2 linked regions of the Psychrobacter arcticus 273-4 genome follow. The protein of the gene in region 2 interacts with the protein of the main gene of each other region in a pairwise test. Links are inferred from orthologs where the notes say so. Each region holds a gene or a part of one and is shown on either strand. Other genes may lie near its edges.

Region 1 (16,529 bases), 500 kb from region 2 along the record:
GACCTTTGTAAGTTATGTATCGGGTACAGATGCTCTATACAATAGCTGGCAGATGATTGGTTTTATCCCCTTCCCTGATTGGGCGACGTGGATTTGGGTGTCAATATTTATCTTTGCGTTTTCGACCTATGTCAATGCAGGTTATATGCGCGAGCAGATGTGTATCCAAATCTGTCCTTATGGTCGCTTTCAAAGCGTGATGTTTGATAAAGATACATTGGTTGTCTCATATGATTATGAGCGCGGCGAGCCTCGCGGTGCTCGCAAAAAAGGCACCAACCCTGAGAACTTAGGCGACTGTATCGAGTGCCAAATGTGTGTACAGGTCTGCCCTACTGGGATTGATATTCGTGATGGATTACAAGTTGCTTGTATTCAGTGCGCCGCCTGTGTCGATGCTTGTAATGAGATTATGGATAAAGTGGGCTATCCACGCGGACTTATCCGCTATACAACAGAGCGTCAACTGGCTGAAAAAGAGAAAAGCCGTGTCTTTCGCCCCCGTTTCTTTGCTTACTTAATACTTTTAACCATACTTTGTGGTGGTGTCTTATACGCTTTAAATGACCGTGTGCCATTAGAGATTGATATACGCCGTGACCGCAATCAGCTGTCTTCATTGAATCAGCAAGGCATGATTGAAAACAGTTATATCGTTAAGCTGACCAATAAAACCCAAGATGCCCATACTTACAAAATAACGCTAGCGCCGCAAGAGGGCTTGAGCTTAGAAATTCGCTTTAAAGATGTGCCGTTAGATGCCGGTGAAAGCTTTGATATGCCAGTTAGTATCTATGGCGACCCTGATGTGATTGAGTTTGGTCAAACACCAGTGACTTTGAATGTCAGTAGTGAAGACGGCAAATATCATGTTAGTAAACAGAATGTTTTTACCACTCAAGGGCAGTGAGTATAAATATTCATTATTAAATGATACCTACCAGTGAGTTAGCGCTTGGTAGCTCACTGGTTATTGAGTTACCTTACCTTGGCAGCCTTTAGCTGTCAGCTTTATCCGTTGATACGGTTACTAGATATCTGATTAATAGGTATGTTATGTCCAGTCCAACCCCAAATTTTAAGCATCAAGACAGCCAGCCATGGTATAAAAACTATATGGTGGTTATCTTTGTCATTGGTATGCCAGCTTTCGTCGTCATTGCTTGCATCTGGTTTGTTTATTACTCTTATCAGATTCGTGATAGCGTGGTACGCGACGACTGGTATATGGATGGTAAAACCCTTTATCATGATGTCTCGCGTGACAAGTTGACATATGATTTAGACCTACATGGGCAAATGCAATTTGCAAATAATGGCGATGTTGTGTTTTATCTGAACTATCCTGAGCAAAGTTTGCAGTCAGGTAAATTGATTAATGGCAGTCCGCTTAACTATCCTGAAACATTGGATTTATCTATATCTCATGCCACTGACATCAAAAAAGACCATGATGTGGTACTAAAGCATTTAGAAGGCAATAAATACAGTGCGCAAGTGGATATCGATCCTCTTAAAGCCAAATATTATTTACAAGTGAGCCATGAAGGTAAAGACGATTGGCGCATGCAGGATGTTGCCAAGTTACCACGCTCAGAGGTTAGCTTTGATCCTCTACCGGTATTTGGTGAAAGTTAAATTCTGCAAAGCATTATTAAAAATGAAAAACCAGCTCATGATAAGTTCATGGCTGGTTTTTTTGTTTAAAAGTCCTAAACGGCATTCAATCATTAAGTCATTAAATCACTGGATTAATCGTTGGGATCTTTTTGGGGGTGTGGCTGCCCTTTTCTGTATCAACAAAGTTTGGATTAAATATCTGCGTTGCGGGCGCGACCGGTAAACCAATCTCAGCCAGACTCTCTATTTGTCCCGCTTGGATATTATCACCTTCAAACAAACGCTCGTTGTCATCACGCTCAAGGCTCAAGGTTTCAAAATCAAACAGCTCTCTATCTGCCAATTGCGAAGGAGCCACATTTTGCATCGCTTTAAAAATAGATGCTAAGCGCTGAGGATGGGCGTCGTCCCATTCACGTAGCATGTCATTAATAATGGCACGTTGCAGATTGGTTTGGCTGCCACATAAGTTACAGGGAATAATTGGGAATTCTTTTAGGCGAGCATATTCAATGATGTCTTTTTCTTCCACATAAGCCAGTGGACGGATAAGCATATTTTGCTTGTCATCACTGAGTAACTTAGGCGGCATCGATTTAAGCGCGCCGCCATGAAACAAGTTTAAAAAGAAAGTCGCTAACATATCGTCGCGATGGTGCCCAAGCGCAATCTTGGTCGCACCGATTTGTTTGGCGAAACCATAAAGTGAGCCACGGCGTAAGCGTGAGCATGCCGAACAATAGGTCTTGCCTTCTGGCACCACGCTTTTGACAATACTATAAGTATCTTTTTCCAGAATATAATGAGCAATGCCCTGCTCGTTTAGATAGGCTGGTAACACCTCTTCAGGATAGCCTGGCTGCTTTTGGTCAAGATTGACGGCGACGATATCAAAATGAATCGGGGCAATACGTTTTAATAACAGCAATATATCGAGCAACGTATAGCTGTCTTTACCACCTGATACGCAGACCATTACCACATCGCCATCTTCAATCATATTGAAATCACGAATCGCCCATGATACTTGACGGCGCAGCTTCTTTTGCAATTTACGAAAGTAAGCCGATTCGGTCAATGATTGAGTGTCAGCCAATATTTTATCCGCTTGCTCATCCATAAAATCATCATTTCTGTCATCGCTATCATCATATAACATCGCCTCGATGGCAGTTGTTTTAGCATGATGATTCACGTCAGTATCGATAGAAGCCTTATCAAACTGAGGCGTGGTTTGTTGTGTAAATAAGGTTGCTGCAGTCATAAGTTACTCAATATCTTGACAAGAATGTCTTTACTTCAAAAGAGGTAATCAATCGATCTATTAAAAAGGCTGCAATAAAAGCTATCTGCATATGGCTAACAATGATGCTTAGTAAAGTAACGCTTCAAACAGTGCTTTAAAACAGCAGCGATTATAACAAAATTTGCTAACAGATTGAAAAGAGGATCTTAAATTATCCTCTTAAATGCAACTATGTATCTAAAGCCTCACTTTTCATTCACAAATGCTAATACTTTATTACCAATTTTCCTAAACTTCATCCTATTACTTACATGATTTTTTAATGCTGCTTTCAAGGTTCTGTAATGGTGGGATTTTTGTTAAAATAGGCGTTTTTCGTCAACCAATAATAGATGCCACTATGACAAATACTGCTCTGCCAACCTCTTCTGCTGATCAAGAAAACGATACCCAATTAAACGAGCTGCATAAAAGCCAAAATGCGGTCGTGCTGTTGTCAGGTGGGCTTGATTCAGTGACTTGTTTATATTGGGCAAAGGCGCGTTATGCTTCAGTAACCGCAGTCAGCTTTGATTATGGTCAACGTCATAATAGTGAGCTTATCGCTGCTAAAGCGATCGCTGAAACCGCAGGGGTCAATCATAGGATTATTGATATCGATATCGCCCAATTGGGTGGCTCATCATTAACAGATCACAGTATGATTGTGCCCGATGGTGATACTGATAAATTCCCAGATAAAAAGCGTGATGAGATTGATAACGACGCCATTCCAAATACCTATGTGCCAGCGCGCAATACTATCTTCTTATCTTATGCCTTGGCAGTCGCTGAAGTGACTGACTCTAACCATATCGTCATTGGTGTAAGCTCAGTCGATTATTCAGGATATCCTGACTGCCGACCTGAATATATTGCCGCTTTCCAGCATATGGCAAACCTTGCCACCAAAGCAGGTGTTACCGGTCATCATTTATCGATTCAAACGCCACTGCAACAGCTATCAAAAGCCAAAACCATCGAGCTTGGTCTGTCTCTTGGCGTCGATTACGGGCAGACGATTTCTTGTTATCAAGCAGATGCCAATGGTTTTGCCTGCGGCGTTTGTGACAGTTGTGCGCTGCGCCGTCAAGGGTTTGCTCAGGCAGGCGTTGCCGACCCTACACATTACCAGTCATGATTGCAGAGATTAATGTCTTAGAATACGAATAGACTGTCTTAAAATAAAGGCGATTAAACATTGGCGCAACATTCGCTTGCATTAACACAGCACGCTGCCGTTGTATTTTAAATACAATAGTTGGTATGGTATGAGCCACTCTATCTGCAACAAGATATGAATGCGCACCAAAATACCAACATTTTAGCAGAAGTGATATTTTATCATTTGTACAAAAACTGAATTATTTATAAAAAATTCAAGTCATCGCTGCTACCCGTAAGAGGATATTTATGAAATTTTTGCCAGTATTACCCCTAGCCCTTGCTGCTCTATTTGCCATGCCACAAGCAAATGCTGTTGATATTAAACAGAATAATATCAATACTTGCGTCAACGGCGCGGTCAAATACAAAGTCGCTGACAAGAGCACTGCAACCAAGCTTTGTGACTGTACCATCGGTGTCCGTAGCAATATGACCATTGGTCAGATGTGGGAGATTGAGAGCTACGCGCAAAGTAAAAAAGACCCATCAAGCCTCTCGTATGTGAAAAAAATGCAAAAAGATTTGCAGCAATGTACCATTGGTTTGGACTTAAAACAGCCACAAAAACCTGCTTAATCCTTAAATTTTTAGATGTCTAAAAGACTGGCAATTGCCAGTCTTTTTTGTTGCTCATCCATAAGTGATGTGTAAAATTGAGGATTTATTTCTACGAATCTGCCTATAATGGGATGACCAATAATAATATAACCCCAATCAAAATAAATAAGGATTTTATGATGGCAAAGCCAACCACAGAAACCATTACCCTACCTGATTTTCCAGTCACCATCGTACGCGAGCTAGACGGTCATTTCATTCATGATGACATCAGCTTAAAAGAGCTAGTAGCCAATACCAGCAAAGGACTTATCCTTTATTTTTATCCAAAAGACAATACCCCTGGCTGCACCACACAAGCGACAGAGTTTACCGCCCATCTTAACGAGTTTGATGACTTAGGCTATGACATCATTGGCGTCTCACGTGATAGCGTTGAATCACATGAAAGCTTTATTACCAAATACAATCTACAGATCCCACTTATCAGTGATGCCGATGAAAAACTTTGCCACCATTTTGATGTGATTAAAGAAAAGAACATGTATGGCAATATTACTCTAGGTCTTGTGCGTTCAGCATTTGTCTTTGATAAAAATGGTACGCTCACTCATGCACAGCGCAACCTTAAAGCAAAGGATTATACTGAGCGTTTATTAACCACGCTTGCGCCTTAGTTTTTTAATAGACCTGACGATAAACCTTAAAACACTCTTTATTTGAGAATACTATGAATAAACAGCCTGATACCGCCTCCGATCCTTCTGCTCCCTTTGATCATAGCACTCATCAAAACGTGACGCGCAAGGTATCTGTTGCGGTCATTGGTGCTGGGACTGCCGGTCAAAACGCTTTTCGTCAAGCAAAAAAATCTGTAGAAGATATCATTATTATTAATGATGGCTTTTGGACAACGACCTGTATTGCGGTGGGTTGTATGCCAAGCAAATTACTCATTGCCGCCGCTGACCGCGCTCATGATGCCAATCATTCTGGTGAATTTGGCATCCATGCCACTGCTCACATAGATGGCAAACAAGTAATGGAACGGGTGCGCGCTGAGCGTGGTCATTTTTCCAGCTACATCGAAAAATACGTCGATAGCTGGTCTGAGGATAGCAAAATAGCGGGACGTGCTTATATTAATAAGCAAGGTCTGATTGAGGTCAATGATGAGTTGATACAAGCAGATAAAATCATTGTCGCTACTGGCAGCTCGACCTTTATTCCAGATGGCTGGGCTGACAAGCTTGGCGACACCATGCTGACCTCAGACACTGTCTTTGAGTTAGTCGACTTGCCAAAATCCATGGCTGTCATTGGTGCAGGTGCCATAGGTTTAGAGCTTGCCCAAGCCTTTACACGTTTGGGTGTAAAGGTAACGGTATTTAATCGCGCCAAACGCGTTGCTGGTTTAAAAGATAATGATATCAATAACAAAGCCATTGACTGCCTAAGTCGCGAGCTGACCATGCACTTGGGGAGTAAAATTACTGATATCGGTCAAAAATTAGATGGAAATATCGATAAAAATATAGATAAAAAGAACATCGCTGCATTTATTGACTATGAAGACAGCGCCGGTAAGGTACAACAATGGCAAGGTGACTATGTACTGGTCGCGACCGGTCGACGCAACAATATAGATACATTGGGTGTTGAAAACCTTGGCGTTGAGCTCGATGATAAAAATCGCCCAAAAAACCTTGATAAAAAAACTGGTAAAATCGGTGATTTAGACGTTTATATTGTAGGTGATGCCAATGCCCATATTCCATTGCTTCATGTAGCAAGCGATGAAGGTTTCAGTGCCGGAAGTATGGTCTGCGGCAACAAAAAAGACGCCTATATTCGTCCGCCTGCAACGCCATTTTCCATCGTCTTTAGTTCACCGCAAATCGTCAATGTCGGTATGTCTTTACCAGATATCGAACAAGATCCAACGCTTGAACACGTGATTGGGAAAGTCAACTTTGACAATCAAGGTCGTAGCCGTGTTATGGGTGTCAACTGTGGTCTATTGCATATTTATGGCTGTGAAAAAACAGACAGAATCTTGGGCGCAAGCATGGTTGGTCCGGATGCAGAATATATCGGTCATATATTGGCAATGGCAATTACCAACGACTTGAGTATCAAAGACATACTCGACACCCCTTTTTATCACCCTACTATTTTAGAGGCTTTGCGTGCTGCCTTGCGTGATGTTCAGGATTTGATGGAAATACCGTATCAATCGCTTGATACCCAACAACACAGCTCTTGAATGAGCATTAAACCACGTTGTTAACATCATATTAGTATAGAGTAATATATTTTAGAACCACACCTTTCATGGATAAGATAATGGCAATCACTAGTATTACTGAGTTTTTTCAAGAGATTGCTCGCGATCTGCATACCAGCCTTTATCTTGCCATTGGTGGCTCTATCGAGGAAGGCACCTTAGATTGGTCGTCTAAATCAGTAGAACTGGTGAGCACTGGCATCAAAATCCTAATATTGCTTGCGATATCGGGGTTTCTTTATTGGCTTGCTATCTATGTACTCAAAAAAAGCAAAGCACGCATTCGCCTTAATGAGCGCTGGGCTAAAATTGCCCGCTCAATCCTGCGTTATGTATGGGCCGTGACCAGTGTCATTGCTATTATGAGTCAGCTGAATTTTGAGCCAGATACCATCAAGGCCACTGCCAAAGCCAGTACATGGGCGGGGATATATTATGTATTATGGACATCTTCTGGACAAATTATCCATAAAATCCTACAGCACTATGGTCTAAACGCCTCTATTGAGCAGCTGCTTAAAAATATCTTATCGGTGCTGCTATTAGTCTTAGGGCTTGCCAGTGTCATGGCACAGTTTGGCTTTGATATTGTCTCTTTAGTAGCAGGTTTGGGTATCGCCGGTTTGGCAGTCGGTTTTGCCGCGCAGTCAACGCTTGCCAATTTTATTGCGGGCATTACTATTTTGCTTGAGCAGTCCTTTCAAGTCGGTGACTGGGTCAACATCAATGACAATGAAGGTCGCGTAGTGGTGATTGCCTTACGTACGACCCATATCTTAACTCGTGACAATATTACAGTCATCATACCCAATTCGAATGTCGCCTCCTCCGTCGTTACCAACCTGACCTCCAAAAACTTTATACGCTTTGATATTCAGATGCGTATTGCTTTTGAAGATGATATCGATAAAGCACGTGAGGAAATTCTGCAGGTACTGTCTGATAGTGAGGCGGTACTTAACCGACCTGAGTCTTCTGCGACCGTGGCAGAGATTGGCGAGTATGGCGTATATTTTATTGTACGCTTTTGGGTCAAACCAGCGGCAGTAGCTCGTATGCCCAAAATCAAAGAGGATTTACGAGAGAATATCAAACGCGCTTTTGATGCCGCTGATATCTCGACCCCTTATCCTCATATGCGCCTCTTAATGCCAAGAGAAGACGTCTATCCGATTGTGACCAAGCCCAAGCCATTGGCAACGACCGCGCAAACTGTTTCAGAGTCATTAGCGCTGAACAAAGACCAGCATTAATATTCTTGCAACTTATTTAGCATTTATAGTTGAAATACTTTAAAGTCGCTACCGTATTACTGGTGTAAATTTTTTGCAGCCTCTGTCTGCGTAGGCACAGCAAGCAAGAAAAATTTGCACCAGTAGTACGTGTTGTATCGATATTACTTTTCACCGACTATATATGCCATAAAAAGTTCTTTAAAATATAAATCTTTTAATCATCGCTTTCTTAAACATCAGCGCTTTAAAGCATCCGCTATAGAATTATGGTAAAATTAGCGGTTAAACATCTTATTTTATGATGTGCACTATTTATCAATTTAGCCCACAGGTATCCGTATGACCGAAACAACCGCGCTCGCCTCTTCCACAGTATCTTCGGCACCGTTGTCGCTTGACCTTATCATTACCTGCGCCGATGGGTTAGAAGCACCGCTACAGACTGAGCTGACCAGTTTTGGTATTGCAAGCGAGATGAAAAGCACTGGTCGCCTTGCTGTTACGGGTACCTTGCGTGATTTATATAAGATCTGCCTTTGGTCGCGCGTGGCATCTCGTGTATTAATGCTGATTAAACGCAAAAATATCAATGCCGAATATGATGTGGCTGAGCAGCTGTATGGTTTGGCAAAATCGGTCAATTGGACGGAGCAATTTAGCTTAGAGCAGACATTTGCGATTCGTCTGTCTGTGGATAAACGTGTGGCAGTCAGCCAACAGTTTGCCATGCTACGTATCAAAGATGCGATTGCTGATACCTTTAACGAAGTATATGAAAGCCGCCCTAACGTCGATAGTAAAAATCCAGACTTTTCTATTTTTGCGACCGTCAATGACAAGCAAGCTGAATTGTATTTGGATTTGTCAGGTACCAGTTTACATCGCCGTGGCTATCGCGTGGCAATGACAGAGGCACCATTAAAAGAAAACTTAGCAGCTGCCCTACTTTATAGTGCAGGCTGGCATCAGAAAAATGAGGCAGGTGACGCGCCTTTTTATAATGCACTAATCGACCCGATGTGTGGCTCTGGTACCTTTATCATTGAAGCGCTACTCATGCATTGTGATTATGCCGTCGGTATTGATAAAGCCGCCAATCAATTTGGTTTTTACGAGTGGCAGCATCATGATGCGGCACTATGGCAAGAGATGATTGATGATGCACAGACACGTTTCCGTGCAGCCTTAGAGATTGCTAATGAGCAGCCGGATACTTTGCCGCTCATCTTTGGATTCGATGCTGATAATGGCGCCATCATTGCCACAGAAAAGAACCTGATTGCCGCCGGTCTGCAAGACTTATTGCCGCTACTCGATATCGAAACGCGCGCCCTTGATCAGCTAAGTACGCTATTAAAACCCTTGGTTGCTGACGGTCGTCTAAGCAATCCTTTGATTATCACCAACCCACCTTATGGTGAGCGTCTGGGTGATGAAGAAATGATTAAGCCATTATATCAATCGATTGGTCTTATATTACAAGACAGCTTTGCTGGTAGTGGTGTTGATCCGATGCTTGGTATATTGGCATCTCACGTTGAGCAAGTAGATATCTTGCCTATCAGAGAGCCAAAAACGTTGCGGTGTCATAATGGTGCCATTACCGTGTATTTCCGCTATGGTACCTTGATTGCTGGACAAACGGGTAATCTTGTTAATCGTTTTGAGAAACGTGAAATTGAGGTTGAAGACGGTCAAGATTTTATCAACCGTTTGCAAAAAAACCTGACCCGACTAAAGAAATTGGCTAAAAAAGACAACGTGAGCAATATCCGGGTCTACAACGCTGACTTACCTGATTTTAAAGTGGCGATCGACTTATATGGCGACTATGCTCATGTGCAAGAGTACGCGCCGCCGAAAACTATTCCACCAGAAACTGCCAAAAAACGCTTTAATTTGGCGTTAATGGGTATTCGTGAAGTGTTCGGCATTAACCGCGAACAAATCTTTATTAAAACTCGTGCTCGTCAATCCGGTAATGACCAATATAGTAAACAAGGCAATACCGAAAAGCGTGGCAAGTTTTATATTGCCCGCGAAGATGGCGCTTATCTGTATGTCAATTTCACCGATTATCTCGATACGGGTTTATTTATTGACCATCGCAATATGCGTGCGCGTATCAAAGACAACAGTCGTAATAAGTCGGTATTGAACTTATTCGCTTATACTTGTACGGCGAGTGTGCATGCTGCATTGGCGGGCGCTAAAAAAGTGACCAGCGTGGATTTATCACAGAATTACCTGGATTGGGGCAAGCAAAACTTTGCCTTGAATGGCTTAAATGTCAGTGGTAATAAATATCAATTTGTTGCTGCCGATATTTTTGAGTGGATCAAAGACAATACGGAACAATTCGATATTATCTTTATTGATCCACCAACCTTTTCAAACTCTAAAAAGTTTCAAGGTACCTTTGATGTCCAGCGTGATCATGCTGCACTGATTAACCGTGCCATGAACCGCTTAACGGCAGATGGTATTTTATACTTCTCTAATAACTTTACCCGCTTTGAGCTGGATGAGCAGTTGACTGAACGTTATGACATCGTCGATATTACCCAAAAAACTATCGGTTTTGATTTTGATATCAAAAAACCGATTCATCAAAGTTTTGAGATTCGTCATCGTCAGAGTATATAAAAAACAATAAATCTTAGCTTTGATGCCTAACTTGGTATGAAACATAACAATGACCCAATCAGCTTTGATTGGGTCATTTTTTATTGGTATGATAGAACGCTGCTAGCGATCATCTTACCTTTGTTTAATCCTATTATCGCTGGTATAGTAAATCTGATTCAAAAGCGACACAGTACTATTTTGAAGAGACGGTCTTAAAATATAGTTGAAATACTTTAAAGCCGCTACAGTACTACTGGTGTAAATTTTTTGCAGCCTCTGTCTGCGTAGGCACAGCAAGCAAGAAAAATTTGCACCAGTAGTACCTGTTGTATCGATATTACTTTTCACCGACTATAGTTTTTATCTTCACCGTTGTAATCGTGCAACTCACCCTACTCCAATAAATAACAAGGACCATTCCATGGCATTATCTCTGAATAAAGGCGGTAATTTATCGCTCACCAAAACAGATCCAAATCTAACCAAATTACTTATTGGTCTTGGTTGGGATGAGCGCGCAACCTCTGGTGCTGAATTCGATCTTGATGCGAGCGTATTTTTATTAAATGCAGCTGGCAAAGTACGCGGCGACCATGACTTTATCTTTTATAATCAGCTCAAATCTGATAATGGCGCCGTTGAGCATACCGGTGACAACCGTACGGGCGAAGGTGACGGTGATGACGAAGTGGTCAAAGTCAACCTAACGCAAGTACCTGCTGATGTCGATAAAATCGTTGTCACTGTGACTATCCATGATGCCGCTGCGCGTAGCCAAAATTTCGGACAAGTAGCCAATGCATTTATTCGCGTTGTTAATGAAGAAACGGGTACTGAAGTGGTCCGTTTTGATTTAGCAGAAGACCACTCTATTGAGACAGCGATGGTATTTGGCGAAGTCTATCGCCACAATGCCGAATGGAAATTCCGCGCCGTTGGTCAAGGCTATTCAGGTGGTCTACAAGTGATGTGCCAGCAATATGGTGTTGATATCTAAATCAATATTTAGTCCGTGCTAAAACTATTTATTAGATGATAAGTCCGTCCAAAACATAAAGCAAATATGCCTCACTATTAGCTGTGATAATGGCTGTAAAATATGGTTGCAAAATAGTCACAATTTTTAATAGCCAAATGACTGATAATGCTTTATGTTTTGTTTAGAATTATGCATAAAAAGTGGTTAGTAATAACCGCTTTTTTTATGCTGTGTCTATAATAGACAACCTTAGCTTTACGCAACCAGACAGGATGTGTCATGAGACATTTTTATTTAGACTTCATCTTCACAGCTATCGCATTGATGGTAGCTGCATGGTGGGGATATTCACATGGTGGTATGGGCGGCTTAATAACCACTCTATCTATTACTGCTATTTTGGCCGTCATGGAGATTTCATTATCATTTGATAATGCGGTGGTCAACGCTTCAGTCCTTAAAGGCTGGGACGAATTTTGGAAAAAGATATTTTTAACCGTTGGTATTTTAATTGCTGTATTCGGTATGCGCTTAGTATTCCCGATTGTCATCGTTGCAGTGACTGCCGACCTTGGTATGATGGAAGTAATCAATCTAGCGTTATATCAACCAGAAGAATACTCGGCAAGACTAATGGCACATCATGCTGAAATCTCAGCCTTTGGTGGTATTTTCTTGTTACTGGTATTCTTAAACTTTATCTTTGATGATAAAGAAGTCCATTGGTTCCATTGGCTTGAGAGCCGTTTGGCAAAATTGGGCAAAGTCGATGCCATGAGCGTGTTTGTCGCGCTTATTGTCCTGATGTTTGCCGTATCATGGGCCAATGCTGAACAAGGTTCTGCCGTACTGATTGCTGGTGTATGGGGTATCTTGGTCTATCTTGGCGTCCAAGTTATCTCTGGTATGCTCGAGGGTGACCTTGAAGAAGACTTAGAAAACGAAGAGAATGGTTCTGGCGCAGCAGCGACCAGCGCGATTATGAAAGGCGGTATTATCGGCTTTTTATACTTAGAAGTCCTTGATGCCTCATTCAGTTTCGATGGCGTGATTGGCGCATTTGCGATTACCAATGACGTTATCGTGATTATGCTTGGTCTTGCCATTGGTGCTATGTTTGTGCGTTCGATGACCATCTTCTTGGTCGACAAAGGCACGCTTGATGAGTTCATCTATCTTGAACATGGCGCACATTATGCCATCGGTGCCTTGGCAATTATCATGCTACTATCGGTGAAATTCCATGTACCAGAGCTTATTACTGGTTTGATTGGTATTGCCTTTATCGGTTGGGCATTGCTTGCTTCACTCAAATATCGCAAGCAACAAGCAAAGTCGATTACCTAGTGTTTATATAACAGGGTGTGTAAATAACATAACGTAAAAAGATTTTATCTCAAAGCGTTACTAATAACAGGTTATATCGAGCAATTGGTATAGCTTGTTTTTTTACCTTTTTTATTTTACCGGCAATTTATATCATTAGATTTTGCTTAACAGCTATAGTTGAAATACTTTAAAGTCGCTACAGTATTGCTGGTGTAAATTTTTTGCAGCCTCTGTCTGCGTAGGCACAGCAAGCAAGAAAAATTTGCACCAGCAGTACGTGTTGTATCGATATTATTTTTCACCGACTATAGCTTCGACATTGAAACCTCAGTACCAACTTTAGTATCTAAGAAATTCATTTTTGATAACAATATCTTAACGCTTGTTATCGGGATGGTTAGAAAGTATCAGATTTGCACAATTGCTATATCTATTAGTAAACACAACATCAGCGCACAAAATACGCCTTGCTTAGTGAGCAAACGCTTAGTATAGTAAATCGTAATGATATGCAGGGCATGGCGTACAGATGGATTTTTTCTAACGGCGTCTATATCTCGACCACTGCACTATTTGAGTTTATTTTTTTATCAATCAATCCACTTAATTATTAATCCAAAGGATATTTATATGGCTATTAGCTTAACAAAAGGCGGCAACGTAAACTTATCAAAAGAAGCGCCAGGTTTAACCAATATTACTGTCGGTCTAGGCTGGGATCCACGCGCCACTGACGGTCAAGAATTTGACTTAGATGCGATTGGCTTTTTGGTCAATGAAGCAGGTCAAGTACGTAATGATCAAGATTTCATCTTCTTTAACAACCTAAAGTCAGACAATGGCGCGGTTGAACACACAGGCGACAACCGTACCGGTGAAGGTGATGGCGATGATGAAAAAATCAAAATCAACCTTGCGAGCATTCCAGCTGACGTAAGCAAAGTCGCTATCTGTGCCATCATCTATGAAGGTCAAGCTCGCAACCAAAATTTCGGTCAAGTGGGTGACGCTTATATCCGTGTTTTGAACGACAATGGCGACGCTGAAATCGCTCGTTATGACCTATCAGAAGACGGCAGTACCGAAACAGCGATGATTTTTGGTGAATTATATCGTCATAGTGGCGACTGGAAATTCCGCGCGGTTGGTCAAGGTTTCAGCGGTGGTCTTGGACCATTAGCGGCCTCTTACGGCGTCAACGTTTAATAGTCTAATTGACTTAAGCGTGTCGCAGGCCAACTATCGTAAGTAACTATTCACTTACGAAATCTATAAGCCATCAAGTGTGTTGTTTAAGACATTTGATGGCTTTAAATTTAAGTAGCTATGGCTTTAATCGCTAAACGATATTGACAGAAGATACTTGCTACACCCTCTAAAAATAGACTTATAAAAATATTAGAACAAGGACTTTTGACCTATGGCTGCAACGTTTAGCTTAATCGGAACTATTGAACCCTTCTTACATTGCACTCTTAAAAAAGGCGATTCAATCTATTGCGAAGCCAATGCTATGGTGATGATGGAATCAAATCTTGAGCTAAAAGGTAAGTTGCAAGGTGGACTGATGCAGTCATTGATGCGCCGTTTTGCTAATGATGAGTCACTTTTTCAGCAGCAAATTGAAGCGGTAAATGGTGAAGGCGATTGCTTACTGGCACCAACGCTAGACGGCGATATGCAAATCATTGATTGTGGCAAACATCAATATACCTTGAGCGATGGTGCTTTTGTCGCGGCGCAAATTGGCGTCGATATCAGAGCCCATATTCAACGTAACTTAGGTGGCGCAGTCTTTGGTGATACCGGCGGCTTTATGGTCATGCAGACGCAAGGTCAAGGTCAGGTGGTGGTATCGGGTTTTGGTTCATTATTTGAGATTGATGTGACCCCAGATAAAGATGTCATTATCGATAATGGTCATGTGGTCTGTTGGGACTCGACGCTTGATTATAAGCTCTCTGTATCCACCAGCAAGAAAAAAGGCATCATGAGCAATATCATTAATTCAGTCACCAGTGGCGAAGGCATGGTATTGAACTTTTCGGGATCAGGCAAAGTCATTATTTGCTCACGCAACCGTGACAGCTACCAAGGTTGGCTGCAAAGCATCTTAGGTACCAGCTCAGGCGGTCGCGGCGGCAATAGCGGATTACTTGGTAATATTTTATAGCAATTTCTCATACAACTATTCTAAGGATTATCACATGGCAGTTAGTTTACAAAAGGGTCAAAAAATCTCCCTAAGCAAAGAAGCTGGCGGCGATCTTACCCAAGTAAAATTAGGTCTAGGCTGGGATGTTGCCCAAGCTCCACAAGATAAAAAAGGTGGGTTTTTAGGTAAATTGTTCGGCGGCGGTAGTGGCGGCGATTCTATCGATTTAGATGCGTCATGCATCATGTTTGATAGCAACAAACAGCCAGTGGATGCCATTTGGTTTAGCCAATTAAAATCAAAAGATGGCAGTATCGTGCACACTGGTGATAACCGCACCGGTGACGGCGATGGTGACGATGAAGTGATCAATGTTGATTTATCAAAAGTCCCAGCTAACGTAGTGTCCTTGGTATTTACCGTGAACAGCTTTACTGGTCAGACGTTTGAGACAGTAGAAAATGCGTTTTGCCGTATCGTCAATGCCAATAACAATACTGAAGTAGCACGCTATAATTTGTCGTCGCAAGGTACTCATACAGCGATGATTATGGCAAAAGTTTACCGCCATAATAATGAGTGGAAAATGCATGCCATCGGTGAAACGGCGACTGGTCGTACTTTCCATGACTTGATGCCTGCTATCACCCCGCATGCTTAATATAGTTGAAATACTTTAAAGTCGCTACCGTATTGCTGGTGTAAATTTTTTGCAGCCTCTGTCTGCGTAGGCACAGCAAGCAAGAAAAATTTGCACCAGTAGTACCTGTTGTATCGATATTACTTTTCACCGACTATAGCTATAATTTTTGAAATGATATCTCGTCTTATCGTTTATAAAAATTGCGCATAAAAATCAGCCCATCTAACAATAGATGGACTGATTTTTTACGTTTGTTAAAGCATATAAATACAGTCGTTACTTACTGCCACGTTTCCAACTAAAGCCCCAATTAAAAGCTTTATCCATCTCTTGATGTCCTTTAAAGTACTCATTAATACGCTCAACATTAATACTGCCTTGTTGATTGACCAGACGCGCAATAGCGCACATTGGTAAGTTACCTGCACCTTCTGTCAAACGTGTTTCAATCGGTGGCTGGTCTGGCACATGAATGGTCACTACCCCATCTGTTTGCGACCAATTTGGTGCCCCTTCATAGATAAAAGCAAAGATAAACACCTCTTCAATCTGTGACCACTGCTGACCATTAATATCCAGCCATTCGCCACCATTCGTTTGTCCCGTTCTATCATCAGCACGCAATAAAACGTAAGGCGCTGAC
Region 2 (14,945 bases):
TTACCATAAGCCAATACAGGAACGCCAGCGGCTTTGAGAGCATCATAAGTCATTACTACACCTTCAGGTGTATCACCTAGTATCAAAAACATATTTTTAAAATTAATTTCACCGCCGGCAATAAAAGCAACGATGGGCATGATAACGTCCTCTACTAAAGACTTTGTGATCGTAGCGAACGCTCCACCGATAATCACACCGACGGCGAGATCCATCACATTGCCTTTTAAAGCAAATTTTTTAAACTCAGATACCATACTCATAATCTATCTCCTCAAAAATCTTATCGACCATAAAATAAGCGTATATAGTCGGTGAAAAGTAATATCGATACAACACGTAATACTGGTGCAAATTTTTCTGGCTTGCTGTGCCTACGCAGACAGAGGCTACAAAAAATTTACACCAGCATTACTGTAGCGACTTTAAAGTATTTCAACTATAAATGATGAATCTAACTTTGGATTTCAATCATGAGCATAAAATTGTTCGTCTTTTTAGCAAATTATATCCGACTATTGTCTTTTTATTTTATGCAAAAGGCAACACAAAAAAAAGCAGCATAGAATAGTTGGTATACCACTATTCTATGCTGCTCATTAGATATCTTTAATACGGAACCAAATAATGGATAACCACTATTTATTGTTCAATATTAAGCACCTTTCTTACGACCATAACGCTTACGTTCACTTTCAGTCAAATAGCGCTTACGTAGACGAATCGCTTTTGGCGTTACTTCTACCAATTCATCATCTTGGATGAATTCTAGTGCTTGCTCAAGCGTAAACTTGACTGCTGGCGTTAGTGTTAGCGCTTCATCAGTACCACTAGCACGGACGTTGGTTAACTGCTTAGCAGTCGTCGGGTTAACGGCCATGTCATCGTTACGTGAGTTAAGACCAACGATCATACCTTCGTAAACTTCAAGCTGTGGCTCAGCGAATAATTTACCGCGTTTTTGTAGGTTAAATAGAGCAAAACCTAGGCAAACACCCTTCGCCATAGAAACCAACACACCATTCGAGCGACCACCAACATCACCAATCTTTTGTGGACCGTAATGTGAGAAGCTTGACGTCATGATCCCTGAACCTGAAGTCAAGGTTAAGAACTCAGAGCGGAAACCAATCAAACCACGGGCAGGCATAGTCGCTTCAATACGCATACGACCTTTACCATCAAGTTCCATATTGGTCATCTCGCCTTTACGCAAGCCAATCTGCTCCATGATAGAACCTTGATGCTCATCTTCAATATCGAAGACCACGTTTTCATACGGCTCTTGTAGCTTACCATCAACTTCTTTAACAATAACTTCTGGGCCTGAAACACCCATCTCAAAACCTTCACGGCGCATGTTTTCGATAAGTACAGATAGATGAAGCTCACCGCGACCTGATACTTTGAATTTATCAGGAGACTCTGTATCTTCTACACGTAATGCGACGTTATGAATCAATTCACGCTCAAGACGTTCACGAATGTTACGCGAGGTCACAAATTTGCCGTCACGACCAGCAAAAGGTGAGTTATTTACTTGGAAGTTCATTGAAACAGTAGGTTCATCAACCGTCAAAGGCTTTAATGCTTCGACAGTGCTAGGATCACAAATCGTATCAGAGATATTTAGTGCATCAATACCAGTAATACAAACGATATCGCCTGCTTGCGCATCTTCTACATCAATACGATCAAGACCATGATAACCCATAATTTTCAAAATACGGCCATTACGAGTATTGCCATTTTTATCAATGACAGTCACTTGTGTATTGGTTTTTACTTTACCGCGCTGAATACGACCAATACCGATAACACCAACGAAGCTGTTGTAATCAAGGCTTGAGATTTGCATACGGAAAGGTGCTTCAGCATCCACTTGAGGAGGCTGAACCACATCAACAATAGTTTTGAAAAGTGGCGTCATGTCATCAGCTAAGTTATCAGCTTCTAGACCAGCAATACCATTCAATGCTGAGGCATATACCACTGGGAAATCTAACTGCTCATCAGTCGCACCAAGGTTATCAAACAAATCAAAGATTTGATCCATTACCCAATCAGGACGTGAGCCAGGACGGTCAATTTTATTGATGACAACGATAGGTTTTAGACCTTGCTCGAACGCTTTTTGAGTCACAAAACGGGTCTGAGGCATTGGACCATCAACCGCATCAACGACTAGAAGTACGCAGTCAACCATAGACATTACACGTTCAACTTCACCACCAAAGTCGGCGTGACCTGGGGTATCAACAATGTTGATACGGTATTCTGTACCGTCAGTGTTATCTGTCCAACGAATGGCTGTATTTTTAGCCAGAATAGTAATACCACGTTCTTGCTCAATATCACCTGAATCCATTGCACGCTCAGCAATGTTGGCACGGTCACCAAAAGTACCAGACTGATGTAATAGCTTATCAACCAAAGTAGTTTTACCGTGGTCAACGTGGGCAATAATTGCAATGTTACGCAGGTGTTTGATATCGTTCGCCATATAAAATGCTCGTTTCGTCTTAAAAAAATGCAGTAGCAGTAAGCACCGCTGGATAAACTTTTGCCATTAACCAGATAAGTAGGATTACGTTATGATTAAATAACCATACAATAGGTACAGCTAGATAATTAATAGAAGTAAAACATAGACTTATGGTGATGAATCCATCGTACAGATAGCTATGCTAATGTACACCTTGTCAATTTACAAAGTGTTTGGGTGGCTAGTATAACATTATTGCATCATAAATTTATGTAATTACTTACTTTTCTCGATACATCAATAAAAAAAAGCCACCCAATGGGTGGCTTTTTTTGTAACTAATTAGCTTATTACATAATTATTAGCTATTACTTATTGAACAACCATATCTTTAGTTTGTTCAACAGTCATCGTTTTGTCACCAGTGATGATGGCATAAACGCGACGGTTCATAGCACGACCTTCTTCAGTGTTGTTGTCAGCGATTGGTTGGTCATAACCATAACCAACGGTTGATAGACGGTTTGGTGCAATACCAAATTCGTTAGTCAACATAGATTTCACAGCAACAGCACGGGCTTCAGACAGACGTTGGTTATAACGTGCTGATGGACCAGTTTTAGAAGCATGACCTTCAACACGAGCAGTAGAGTTAGGATACTCACGCATCTTCTCTGCTACTTTAGCGATTTCAGGTTTGTACTGAGTTTTGATAGCTGACTTGTCGTTATCAAAGAATACACGTAGTTCCATTTTTAGCTCATCAGTAATATCTACTGGTACTGGGCAACCGCGCGCATCTACAACCACATTCATTGGAGTGCCTGGGCAAGCATCGATGCTATCAAGTACGCCATCGCCGTCTGAATCAAGATCAGATTCTACAATAACGATTGGTGGAGTCTGAACGTCAGGCTCTTGCATTGGTGGAACTGCTACTGCAGGTGCTAAGTGACCACCAAGGACTACTTCTAGGCCGGCCAAAGCCATGCCTTCCCACCAGTTGTTATCAAAGTTATGAATCGCACGAGCTTCACCACGTAGGCTTAGCGCATCATTGATACGATACATAGCACCTAGACCTAGGTTACCGATAGTATCTTTAGTTTCGGCAACTTCAGTACCCGCTGCATTTTCAATCTTAATTTTAGATTGGCCAGCACCAACCAATACATATGGCTTAAGCTTATTATCAGTGTAACCAGTGAATTGCTCAGTACCAATCAAGAAGTTACCAGAGATCATTTCTTGTTCAGCATCGAAGCTGTCAGTTGATGCTGGATCTACACCATCAGTATTTGATACACCATACTCTACTTGAAACTGGGTAGAAGGAGTCAATTCGATACCTAGTGCGGCACCAGTATATAATCCATTTTCTTTATAGAAACCACTATCGCCAACACCAGCAGGGCTCGTAGTTTCAACTTGCTCATCATCAGCGCCTTCGCTGTAGTGATAACCAAGTAGTAATGGGCTGATAGTTACGCCAGCATTAGCTGCTAGTGGGGCTGCGGTGATGGCAAACAAAGCCAAAGCAATTTTATTTAATTTCATGAAACTTTCTCCAAAGAATAATTTTAGTAGTGCATTAAGCAAAACTATTGCTCAAAAACAAACATCATTTACGAACGTACGAACTTAAAATTACAAAGCAAAACCAATTAAGATGTAGCTTAGCTATTATCAATTCAGTTTACAACTTTTTTCGTAAACCAGCTACACATTATTACACGATAATGTCATAACTAAAACACATTAGCCCGCTTAACTTACTGAGAGCTAACACACGTTACACTCTTTATCTTTTGTATGTTAGGTCGCAATAGATGATGAAACGATTCCTACCTATTGTTACAATTCATTTTAATACAAGTAGTTAATTTTCTCTATTGTTAAAAGCCGCTATTCACGAAATGAAACATTCTTTGACAGTAGATATATATTTGGTTTATATTGAACATATATCAATAAACAATATTTCACTATTATCTGTAAGATCTTTCTTTCGCGCTTTACGTCATGAATTATAAGAATAAACTGATAGAAGTCATTGAGTCATTAAACATATAAATTGCTAGGATCATCCTCATAATCAATACTTAAAACTATCTTAGCTATCCCTCTCATACAGGTAGCAGTCCATTATGACCATATCATATAGAACACTTTTAATATGCTCAAAAGATTGTAGACGCCATAATGAGCACGGATTTAATTTAGTAGAATTAATCATAACGGTTGCCATTTTGGCAATCATAGCAATGATTGCCACACCCTATATCTTAACCCAATTAGCTCGTATGGAAGCCAAACGTATTGCAGGTCAAATAGACACTACCTTAACTATGGCAAAAGCCGAGAGTTACATTAGAAGACAAAATTTACTGGTTTGCTTATCTAATGGTGGTGGTCTTTGCCATAGAGACAGCTTTAAACAGTTATTATTATTCTCGGATAAAAATAATAATAACAATTATGATGTTGGTATTGATGATTTGTTAGAAGATCAAGCGCTAAACCCGAAATACAGTACTTTATATTTGAGGGTCGGTAATAACCGCCATTACACTAAGTTTTGGGGCGATAGTGGCAGTCCTCGTGGGCATTTCGGACATATTAAATACTGTCCAACCTCAACCTACAATCACACCATGTATCAAATCTCATTTAGCCAAGTCGGTCGCATTACTTATAAGCCCCATGAAGATCATCCGACTGGATGTGGCACTTAATAAAATAGCCATACATGCTAAGCATTAACTATCGTAACTAGCGATGCATAGCTATTTTCATCATAATAACAGCCTGCTCTATCCCCACAAATAGCGCATCCGCTATCAAGGCATGACCAATATTTAGCTCATATATACCGTCAATTTGGGCAATCGCATTAACATTATCATGTGTAAGACCGTGACCAGCATTGACCAACAGCTTACTATCAATTCGTTTGGCGGTAATCACTGCAGTTTTAATACGTTCAAGCTCTACACTTCCTTTCTCTATATCACCTGCCAAACCTGCCTCAGCGTAAGAACCTGTATGTAATTCAATAGCATCAGCGCCACAAGTGACTGCTGCATTAATCTGCTTGTCTTCGGGATCAATAAATAGAGAGACTTTAATACCTGCTGCCTGTAATTTAGCGACATAATCTTTCAACAAATCCAGCTGTCCTGCTACATCAAGCCCGCCCTCTGTGGTTAATTCAGCACGCTTTTCTGGCACTAAACATACCCAATATGGTTTGACTCGGCAGGCTATCTCTAGCATCTCAGTCGTTGCTGCCATCTCTAGATTCATTCTAGTGGTCAGCTGCCCTGCCATCTCATACACATCGGCATCTTGAATATGACGGCGATCTTCACGCAAATGAATGGTGATACCATCAGCACCTGCTTTCTCACACAAAAGGGCTGCAGCTAGTGGGCTTGGATAGCTCACACCGCGTGCTTGACGTAAGGTTGCCACATGGTCAACGTTGACACCTAAGAGTGGTTTTTTTGATATATTATCTGAATTTTGCTCTAATGTATTCGGCAAAATCTGCGCTGTAGCCGTCATAAAAAATCCTTTTATTAATAGTTAGATCATTTACTAAAAATAGCCTGTAACGTATTTATGATAAGTAGTGTGTGACCATACGCTATCATTCGAAACGCTTTATAATTGATAACGCTGTTGCTGCTGCCAAAGCAAACGACTTTGTAGCGGCTGATAATCAAGCAAGTGATCAATCAATTGCCGATGCAAACGCGACCACATGTTTAGCGTATTAACAGATAAACCTTGCTCAAGCATCATCAATACCTCACTTCCATTAAAGACAGTATGCCTAACCAAACTTTCGCTGTCTTCATGATGCACAATAGGCATTAAACCGACATCAGGTAAGAATCGATAAACCTGTGCAGAATCGATAGGATTTTCGAGACTGTCTTGATTCAAAGTCAGTGAAAATCCCAACTCATTAAATAGATAGCTCTCAAAATGGCGCAGACACAAACGTAGCTCGTCAGCGCTTAGAGGTTTTTTGAGCTTGTATAGGCTATCTTGATAATGCTGCCATAATATTGGCATAGGATCTTCAGTAGGCAATAATCGCCATAATATCTCATTGAGATACAAGGCTGCATATTGATGCTGACCTGTGATGCTTTCTTGATACCGTGTTTCTGCATTTGCTGCATCATCATTTTGTGGAGCTGATTGATGAGCTGAAATAAAAGAGGCAATATTGATTTGACTAAAGGTTTTGAGATCACGTTTGCCCGTAGCAAAGAGTTGTAAGGGCATAAATAGTGGCGCGCCTTTTTTGCCAATACCATGTATCACCCCATGCTGCTGAGAAAATAAATAATATAAGGCGCGCTTTTCTTGATAAGGGCGCTGGTGTAATAAATAACCGATTAACGCTTCATTACGCATGGATTATTACTCCAGCTACAATCAGTCCAAAATAAAAGAGCGTTGCTATTAATATCCTAAACTGGTCAAAGCTCGTTCGTCATCAGACCAGCCACGCTTAACTTTCACCCACAACGTTAACATGATTTTTTTATCAAACAGCTGTTCCATATCTTTACGCGCATCCATACCCACTTGCTTGATACGTTGACCTTTATCACCAATAACAATCGCTTTTTGACCACTACGCTCAACATAAATAGTGGCATCGATAAAGGTACAAGCTTTACGTGGACGACCGGTTTTTGGATCAGTATGTGCCGCTTCATCTTTAAAACCATCAATTTGTACGGTTAAATCATAGGGTACTTCATCACCGGCACTACGCATGATCTTTTCACGAATGATTTCACTGGCTAAAAAACGCTCTGAGCGATCGGTGATTTGTTCTGTATCATAAATTGGTGCAGCCACTGGCAAATGTGATGCTATCACTTCTTGTAGACGATCTAAGTTTTGATTTTTTAATGCAGAAACAGGGACGATATCGGCAAAATCAAAACTGTCGTTAAAGGTCTCCATTAGTGGCAAAACGCTGCCTTTATCTTTCAAGGTATCGGCTTTATTAATCACTAAAACCACATTTAGATTGGTATCACCAAGCTTTTGTAGAACCAGTAAATCATCATCACGCCATTGGTCAGAATCAACAACAAACAATACTAAGTCGACATCTACCAATGCAGAGACGGCCGCTTTATTCATGCGCTCATTGATAGCACGCACTTCGTTGCGATGAATACCTGGAGTGTCGACAAATACTGCCTGCATCTCATCATTAGACAAGATACCGTGGATACGATGGCGAGTCGTTTGTGGTTTACGCGAAGTGATAGAAAGCTTTTGACCCAATAAATGGTTCATCAACGTTGATTTGCCGACATTTGGGCGACCAACGATGGCGACATAGCCGGTTTTAAAACCTTCAACGGCAAGTTTACTATTATCTGGTGAAAAAAATGCTTCAATTGCTGAATCGTTATCTACTGTATCGTTTTCCACTACGCTATCTTTTACTACATTATTTTGGCTTACATTCAGGTCAGTATTTTCGGTCATATTTGTGGCATTATCTTCATTATTTAATGGCAAGTCAGAGTGATTGCTCATGGGGTAATCCTATGGGGTTTGTCATCAGTCAAACTGCTGTATGCTCATATGACATAAACAGCAGCACTGTTATCAAGTTAAAAATATGTAATATCGCAATACTAATTCGTTAAAGAATAAGCATTTTTTAAAATGTAGAGATTATAATTTTAACGGCGTTACTATTAAGGCAGTACTATAAAATCAGGGCCATATTACAAAAGCTATTAGCGGCGTTTTTTGGGCACACCTGGCAACTTATGAAGCTGGTTAATCATCAGCTCAGCAGCTTTTTGCTCAGCAATCCGGCGACTTTCGCCAGATTCGGTAATATCAGGACAGTTAATAATGTTTACCTGACAGCGTACCACAAATAGTTGATGCGGGGCATTGCCGCGTGTTTCCATCAACTCGTAATGTGGTAAGTCAAATTGCTTCGACTGCAACCATTCTTGTAAACGACTCTTGGCATCTTTTAGGGCTTTTTGATCGTTCACATTATCAATCAAATCCCCATACCAAGAAAGCACACATTCTCGCGTGATATTCATATCTTGACTGTCTAGATAAATAGCACCAATCAATGATTCTACCGCATCTGCCAATATGGAAGCACGATTGCGACCGCCACCTTTACGTTCACCGACCCCCAATATCAGCTGATTTGACAGCTCTAGATTTTGAGCGATAATGACTAAAGATTCTTGCCTAACGAGCGTCGCTCGCATACGGGTCAGACGACCTTCGTTTTGGGTCGGATAACGATGATATAGCGCCTCACCAACAATCATCCCCAATAAGGCATCACCCAAAAACTCCAAGCGTTCATAGTTCTTTTTACTATCGAACGAGCGATGCGTGAGTGCCAGCTTTGCTAGGCTTAAATCATTAAACACATAACCCAATTTGCGCGTTAATACTGCTAAGCGTTGAATAAATTCTGAACTAATAACAAGCGTGTCATCAGATAGGCTATTTTTTGGTGGATTAGGAACCGCCTGAGGATACTGCGAAGTTGGTTTCATGCGTGGCTTATGATTATCCCTTTTGTTGCACTATTTAATCTCATCAAATAGTAACGTTTAAAAATATTAAATACAAAAAACCAGCTCATAGAGAACTGTTTTATAGCGTACTGGCTTGTTAAATCGTTGCTGTTTAGATTCTAAAAAATCGAATTAATCTGCTATTGTAGGATCAATATCGCCTTCAAAGCGATTCACAATATCAATATTACCAAAGAGCGTATGGGTTTTTTCATATTTTTTATAAATAGCTAACTGACCTGTTTTTTTATCTTTAAAGGTAAATATCTCTTCAGCCTTGGTATCGTAATCCGCATTAATAGACAACTGCTTATCAACACGAACAACGAACTGCTTAGCAGTTTCTTTCTTGCTATTAGATTCTTGAAGCTGAGCACCCAAGGTTTTGGTCAGCTGATAATCGGCAATTTGTGCCGGCACAATGGCAACAATTAATTTAGCAGCAACGCCCAAAGCGATGATAATAAAAACGATACTAGTGACACTAGCACCGCGCTGTGTAGATAAGCCAGATAACTGTTGCACCATAATACCTCTCAACGGGAAATTTTCTATATTCGTAACTTACCATGCTTATAAATTACTATATTTTAGTACATATTTATAAGCTAGATATCATTACATTAAATAGCTGTAATATTAGCACAAAACGTTTGTCGATAAATCCATCCGTAGAGCATTGATGCCATTAATCAATAGCGCCATTACGTTTAAAGGTGGGTAACTGCAGACCTGGCGGCTTATGCATCCAAATATACACCGCTTTTCCTGCTAAATTATCATCAGGCACAAAGCCCCAAAAGCGTCCATCCGCGCTGCGATCACGGTTATCACCCATGACAAAATACTGACCTTCAGGCACGTTAATACGCCACTCATTACCTTCTGAGCTCACCACTTCTGGCGACTGTTGCTGTAAAAATGGCGCATATTGTGAGCTGTTCATGCCATTCAAATAGCGCACGACATACTCATGCTTACCTTGGGTCTCTTTAAAGTATTGTGCGTCACCTTCTTCTTGCTGACCCATCGCAGCAGCATTCTCTTCCGTCAGCATTTGACCCGGAGCCACTTGACCTGCCGAATATAACTGTGACGTCAGCTCTGCATTGGCGTCAAAATCCATAGCTTGAGTAGCAACAGGCACGTCATTAATCGCAAGCGTACCTTGATTATAACTCACCGTATCACCCGGTAGACCAATGACGCGCTTGATATAATAAATACTTGGGTTCTCTGGATAACGAAAAACGGCCACATCGCCATGTTCAGGCGCACCGGTATCGATTACTTTATTATAAGTCAGCGGCAAACGTACCCCATAAGCATACTTATTGACGGCAATGAAATCGCCTGTATATAAGGTCGGCACCATGGAAGACGACGGAATATTAAACGGCTCAATTAAGAATGAGCGCACAATAAGCACCACTGCTAATACCGGGAAAAAATCATATGCCCAGCGTACCAACCAGCTCTCTTTACCGCGACCCCGTGTTTTACGTTGTTTAAGTGTCAGCTTATCTAATAGCCAAATAAGACCCAAGCCAATGGTTAATGGCACTAAAATCAAATTAAAATCAAAATCCATACTTAATTGCCTATTAGCGAGCTACTTATCCAACGATGACATCCGTAAAAACAGCCATGATATTCATTTATTAACAATCTAGTCTACCTGCAATACCGCTAGGAAGGCTTCCTGTGGAATCTCCACGTTACCCACCTGCTTCATGCGCTTTTTACCAGCTTTCTGTTTCGAGAGTAGCTTTTTCTTACGCGAGACGTCACCGCCATAACACTTAGCTAGGACATCTTTACGCATGGCTTTTACCGTACTACGACCAATGATTTGGCTGCCAATCGCTGCTTGGATAGCGACATCAAACATCTGACGCGGAATCAGCTCTTTCATCTTACTAACCAGCGCATTACCACGGTAGCGCGACTGGGTTTCATGAACAATCATAGCGAGTGCATCGACTTTATCACCATTAATCAAGACGTCAACCTTAACCAATTTATCGACCTGATAACGCTCAAAATTATAATCAAGTGACGCAAAGCCACGTGATACCGATTTTAGACGGTCAAAGAAGTCCATCACCACTTCACCCATCGGAATATCAAAGATCAATTGCACTTGGCGACCCATAAAACGCATATCGACCTGCACACCACGGCGCTCAATACAAAGCGTCATCACATTACCCAGATAATCCTGCGGTACTAAAATCTGACAGCGAGCAATAGGCTCACGGAACTCTTCTATATTATTCGGTTCAGGCAATCTTGATGGGTTATCAACATAGATAATACTGCCATCTTTTTTCACAATCTCGTAGATAACTGACGGAGCGGTGGTAATCAAATCCAAGTCATACTCACGCTCTAGACGCTCTTGGATAATCTCCATGTGCAGCATACCGAGGAAGCCACAGCGGAAACCAAAGCCTAACGCATCAGAAGTATCTGGCTCAAAAAATAGCGACGCATCGTTGATTTGCAATTTTTGCAGCGCTTCACGGAATTTTTCAAAATCAGTAGATTCAACAGGGAACATACCGGCATATACTTGCGGCGTAATCTGTTTAAATCCAGGAATACAATCGACATCAGGCGTACTGGCATGAGTAATCGTATCACCAACCGGCGCACCAGCAATATCTTTAATACCTGCAATAATAAAGCCTACTTCACCCGCTTCTAAGATACCCGTATCTAACGGCTTCGGAGTAAAGACACCAATTGATCCGACTAGATGCGCATCTTTGGTCGATTTAATATAAAGTTTATCGCCTTTTTTTATCGTACCTTGGCGTACACGCACTAATGATACGACGCCTAAATAATTATCAAACCATGAATCAATAATTAACGCTTGCAGCGGTGCGTCACGATCACCTGTTGGCGCAGGAATAAACTCAACCAACGCCTCAAGCAACTTATCAACGCCAAGACCGGATTTTGCTGACACGCGTGGCGCATCAACGGCATCAATACCAATGATGTCTTCAATCTCTTGAATAACACGTTCAGGCTCAACTTGTGGCAAGTCAATTTTATTTAAAACTGCCATGACCTCTAAGCCTTGATCAACAGCGGTATAACAATTGGCAACAGACTGCGCTTCCACGCCTTGTGCGGCATCAACCACCAATAAAGCGCCTTCACAAGCCGCTAAGGAGCGTGAGACCTCATAAGAGAAATCCACGTGGCCCGGGGTATCAATAAAATTCAGCTGATAACGCTCACCATTGGGATGGTCATAATACAGCGTCACCGACTGCGCTTTAATCGTGATACCGCGCTCACGCTCAATATCCATAGAATCAAGGACTTGTGCCTGCATCTCGCGATCTTGCAGCGCGCCACACATCTGAATAAAGCGATCGGCAAGCGTCGATTTGCCATGATCAATGTGGGCAATAATAGAAAAGTTACGAATATTGGCTAATGCAGTCACAAAGCGCCTACTAAATAATGGAGGATTGAATAACGAATATAAATGCTGTCAGATGGCAACAATAGAATAAACACTCATAGTTGATATTGGTCAATACACCAAGGGTACTATATAAAGCGAACATCGTATTGTAGCAAGTGAAATGCCCACAGCGCTGATTATTACTTATAACTATGCGCAGGCATGTGAGGGTATTCTAGCAGTTTTCCACTGTAAAGTAAGTTGATTTTATCAGCAAGCTTTGGTTTTATAAATGAGGGTAAACAAGCCAGCTTCAAATATAAAATATTTACTAGGTTAGATCTGATATAAATTTTGTGGGTAACTATTTATTCTAAGCTATAAAACAGGCAAAAAAAAACCAATCACAAAGGATTGGTTTTTTAAATTTGAACAACTGCATATAAATGGTGGCGATGAAGAGACTTGAACTCTTGACCTCACGATTATGAGTCATGCGCTCTAACCAGCTGAGCTACATCGCCATTTAAGGCTCGGTATTATGCCGATATGAGTGACTTACGTCAACCCCTAATTGGCTTTTTTTGCAAAAATATTGAATTAAATTCAAGATCAGAGCAATTTTAAAACACCAAACCGATACTGCTGTGCCTTTTTAAAGATAAGCTAATAAAGAGACACCTTTAAAAAACTGCTAAAAAGGTTGGTAAACCGATAAGCCGGGTTCTGTCGTGGACAATCATTCCTCTAGGCGCACAATCGCTCGTACGCTCAAGCAACCTACCCGCATCGAACGCGGGCCGCGCCATGCCGATGCCTATTTGGTCTTGCTACGCGTGGAGTTTACCATGCCGTGAACTGTTGCCAGCCACGCGGTGCGCTCTTACCGCACCCTTTCACCCTTACCGATGATATCTTGCGATAACAAAGGCGGTCTACTCTCTGCTGCACTGGTCGTCAAGTTACCCTGCCCAGCCGTTAGCTGGCACGCTGCCCTATGTAGCCCGGACTTTCCTCCCCTGCTCAATCTGTTGCCAGTGTGCAGCGGCGATTGCCTAGTCTACCAAGCGCGCTAGTATAGCAAAATAAATCCTGATTTCGGAAAGTTTTTTTAGCTTATTTTTAGCGATACTTTATATAAAGTTTTGAGGGAGTATATAATCTATATTATTAAAGCCATCATTGTCTTGCACAGGTAAGGATAACCAATGCGCCGTTGGATAATATTGAGCTAAATATTTTTGCAAAAATTCTATCGTACCAGCTGCTATCTCAGCATCCGTCTGAGCAGCACTATCATGAATATGGTTATAAACAATGCTATGAACTTCTAGACCACGCGATGTTATCGCCTCTAAACTAAGTAGAGTATGATTGATACTGCCCAAACGACCGGAAGTCACCAAAATAACGGGATAGCCTTCTTGAGCAATATAATCCAAGGTTAATAATTTCTCAGTGATCGGCACCAGTAGCCCGCCTGCCCCTTCTAATAACACCACCTCATAATCTGCTTGCAGACTTTTTGTGGCGCTCGTAATCACATCAGGATTAAGAATATCACTGGCAAGTCTTGCCGATAAATGCGGTGATGCAGGCTTCTCAAAACGATAAGGACAAGTGGTATTATCAACATCACACGGCTGTAGCGGAATACCCATCAGCTGACGATGGGTAATAATATCGTCCGCAACGCCCATTTTTCCGCTACTTAAATCTCTTGCAACGCCCGTTTGCACCAGCTTTTGGGTAATGACATTAATGCCTTGTTGCATCAACACTTTGGCAATCATACCAGTGGCATAAGTTTTGCCGATATCAGTATCGATACCTGAGATAAATAGAACGCTCATGGCTATCCTTACTATCCTTTTGCGGACAAAGAAGTTTGAGTTAAATAAATACTGACCACTTTTAATAACGCTTGGCACAGAGTTATAAGCTCACTATCAGTAATGATATAAGGCGGCATTATATAGACTAACTTACCGAAGGGTCGCACCCAAATGCCGTGTTCAATAAGTAAGGATTGAAAGGTCGGCATATCAACAGCGTCGTCTAGTTCGATAACAGCAACTGCACCTAAACAACGTACTTCCTTGACACCCTCTAGCTTCGCTGCTGAGGCAAGCTGCTCAACCATCAGTGCATGCATATTTTCCGTGCGCGCTTCAATGTCGTAAGACAGGATTAAATCAATCGAGGCACAAGCAACCGCACATGCCAGCGGATTGCCCATAAAGGTCGGACCATGCATCAGTGCTGAATAATCACTTTGGCTAATGGTATCGGCTATGGAGCGTGTACATAAGGTCGCGGCAAAAGTCATATAGCCGCCAGTCAGCGCCTTACCAATCGTCATAATGTCAGGGCTAATATTGGCATGCTCACACGCAAATAACTTACCACTACGCCCAAAACCAGTAGC

Evidence for each region.
Region 1: the proteins of typA (region 2) and rlmKL interact in binary tests that used the Escherichia coli proteins (3 or more experiments, as listed by UniProt). The link is inferred for Psychrobacter arcticus 273-4 from one-to-one orthologs.

What each region holds. Positions count from the first base shown.
Region 1 is NC_007204.1:909,440-925,968, reverse strand. Bases 8,160-11,144 are described here. They hold rlmKL (bifunctional 23S rRNA (guanine(2069)-N(7))-methyltransferase RlmK/23S rRNA (guanine(2445)-N(2))-methyltransferase RlmL), read left to right. Parts: upstream 8,160-8,491; coding sequence 8,492-10,798; downstream 10,799-11,144. Other genes in these bases: PSYC_RS04005 (mechanosensitive ion channel family protein), read left to right, coding at 8,160-8,170. In the rest of the region: cytochrome c oxidase accessory protein CcoG, read left to right, coding at 1-910; PSYC_RS04035 (FixH family protein), read left to right, coding at 1,057-1,638; tRNA 2-thiocytidine(32) synthetase TtcA, read right to left, coding at 1,739-2,884; 7-cyano-7-deazaguanine synthase QueC, read left to right, coding at 3,267-4,046; PSYC_RS04020 (hypothetical protein), read left to right, coding at 4,319-4,648; PSYC_RS04015 (peroxiredoxin), read left to right, coding at 4,807-5,307; PSYC_RS04010 (dihydrolipoyl dehydrogenase), read left to right, coding at 5,361-6,896; more of PSYC_RS04005, read left to right, coding at 6,977-8,159; PSYC_RS03995 (TerD family protein), read left to right, coding at 11,202-11,777; PSYC_RS03990 (DUF475 domain-containing protein), read left to right, coding at 12,039-13,106; PSYC_RS03985 (TerD family protein), read left to right, coding at 13,719-14,294; PSYC_RS03980 (TIGR00266 family protein), read left to right, coding at 14,509-15,261; PSYC_RS03975 (TerD family protein), read left to right, coding at 15,296-15,904; PSYC_RS03970 (TerD family protein), read right to left, coding at 16,163-16,529. UniProt on the Escherichia coli protein: Specifically methylates the guanine in position 2445 (m2G2445) and the guanine in position 2069 (m7G2069) of 23S rRNA. Methylation occurs before assembly of 23S rRNA into 50S subunits.
Region 2 is NC_007204.1:406,691-421,635, reverse strand. The notes cover bases 80-2,941. They hold typA (translational GTPase TypA), read right to left. Parts: upstream 2,504-2,941; coding sequence 656-2,503; downstream 80-655. Other genes in these bases: PSYC_RS01750 (OmpA family protein), read right to left, coding at 2,858-2,941; mscL (large conductance mechanosensitive channel protein MscL), read right to left, coding at 80-263. Outside these bases: more of mscL, read right to left, coding at 1-79; more of PSYC_RS01750, read right to left, coding at 2,942-4,042; PSYC_RS01745 (prepilin-type N-terminal cleavage/methylation domain-containing protein), read left to right, coding at 4,633-5,220; PSYC_RS01740 (pyridoxine 5'-phosphate synthase), read right to left, coding at 5,258-6,052; PSYC_RS01735 (DNA repair protein RecO), read right to left, coding at 6,152-6,916; GTPase Era, read right to left, coding at 6,965-8,014; rnc (ribonuclease III), read right to left, coding at 8,272-9,069; PSYC_RS01720 (DUF4845 domain-containing protein), read right to left, coding at 9,223-9,618; lepB (signal peptidase I), read right to left, coding at 9,779-10,681; lepA (translation elongation factor 4), read right to left, coding at 10,760-12,556; bioD (dethiobiotin synthase), read right to left, coding at 13,651-14,370; bioA (adenosylmethionine--8-amino-7-oxononanoate transaminase), read right to left, coding at 14,382-14,945. UniProt on the Escherichia coli protein: A 50S ribosomal subunit assembly protein with GTPase and nucleotide-independent chaperone activity, required for 50S subunit assembly at low temperatures, may also play a role in translation.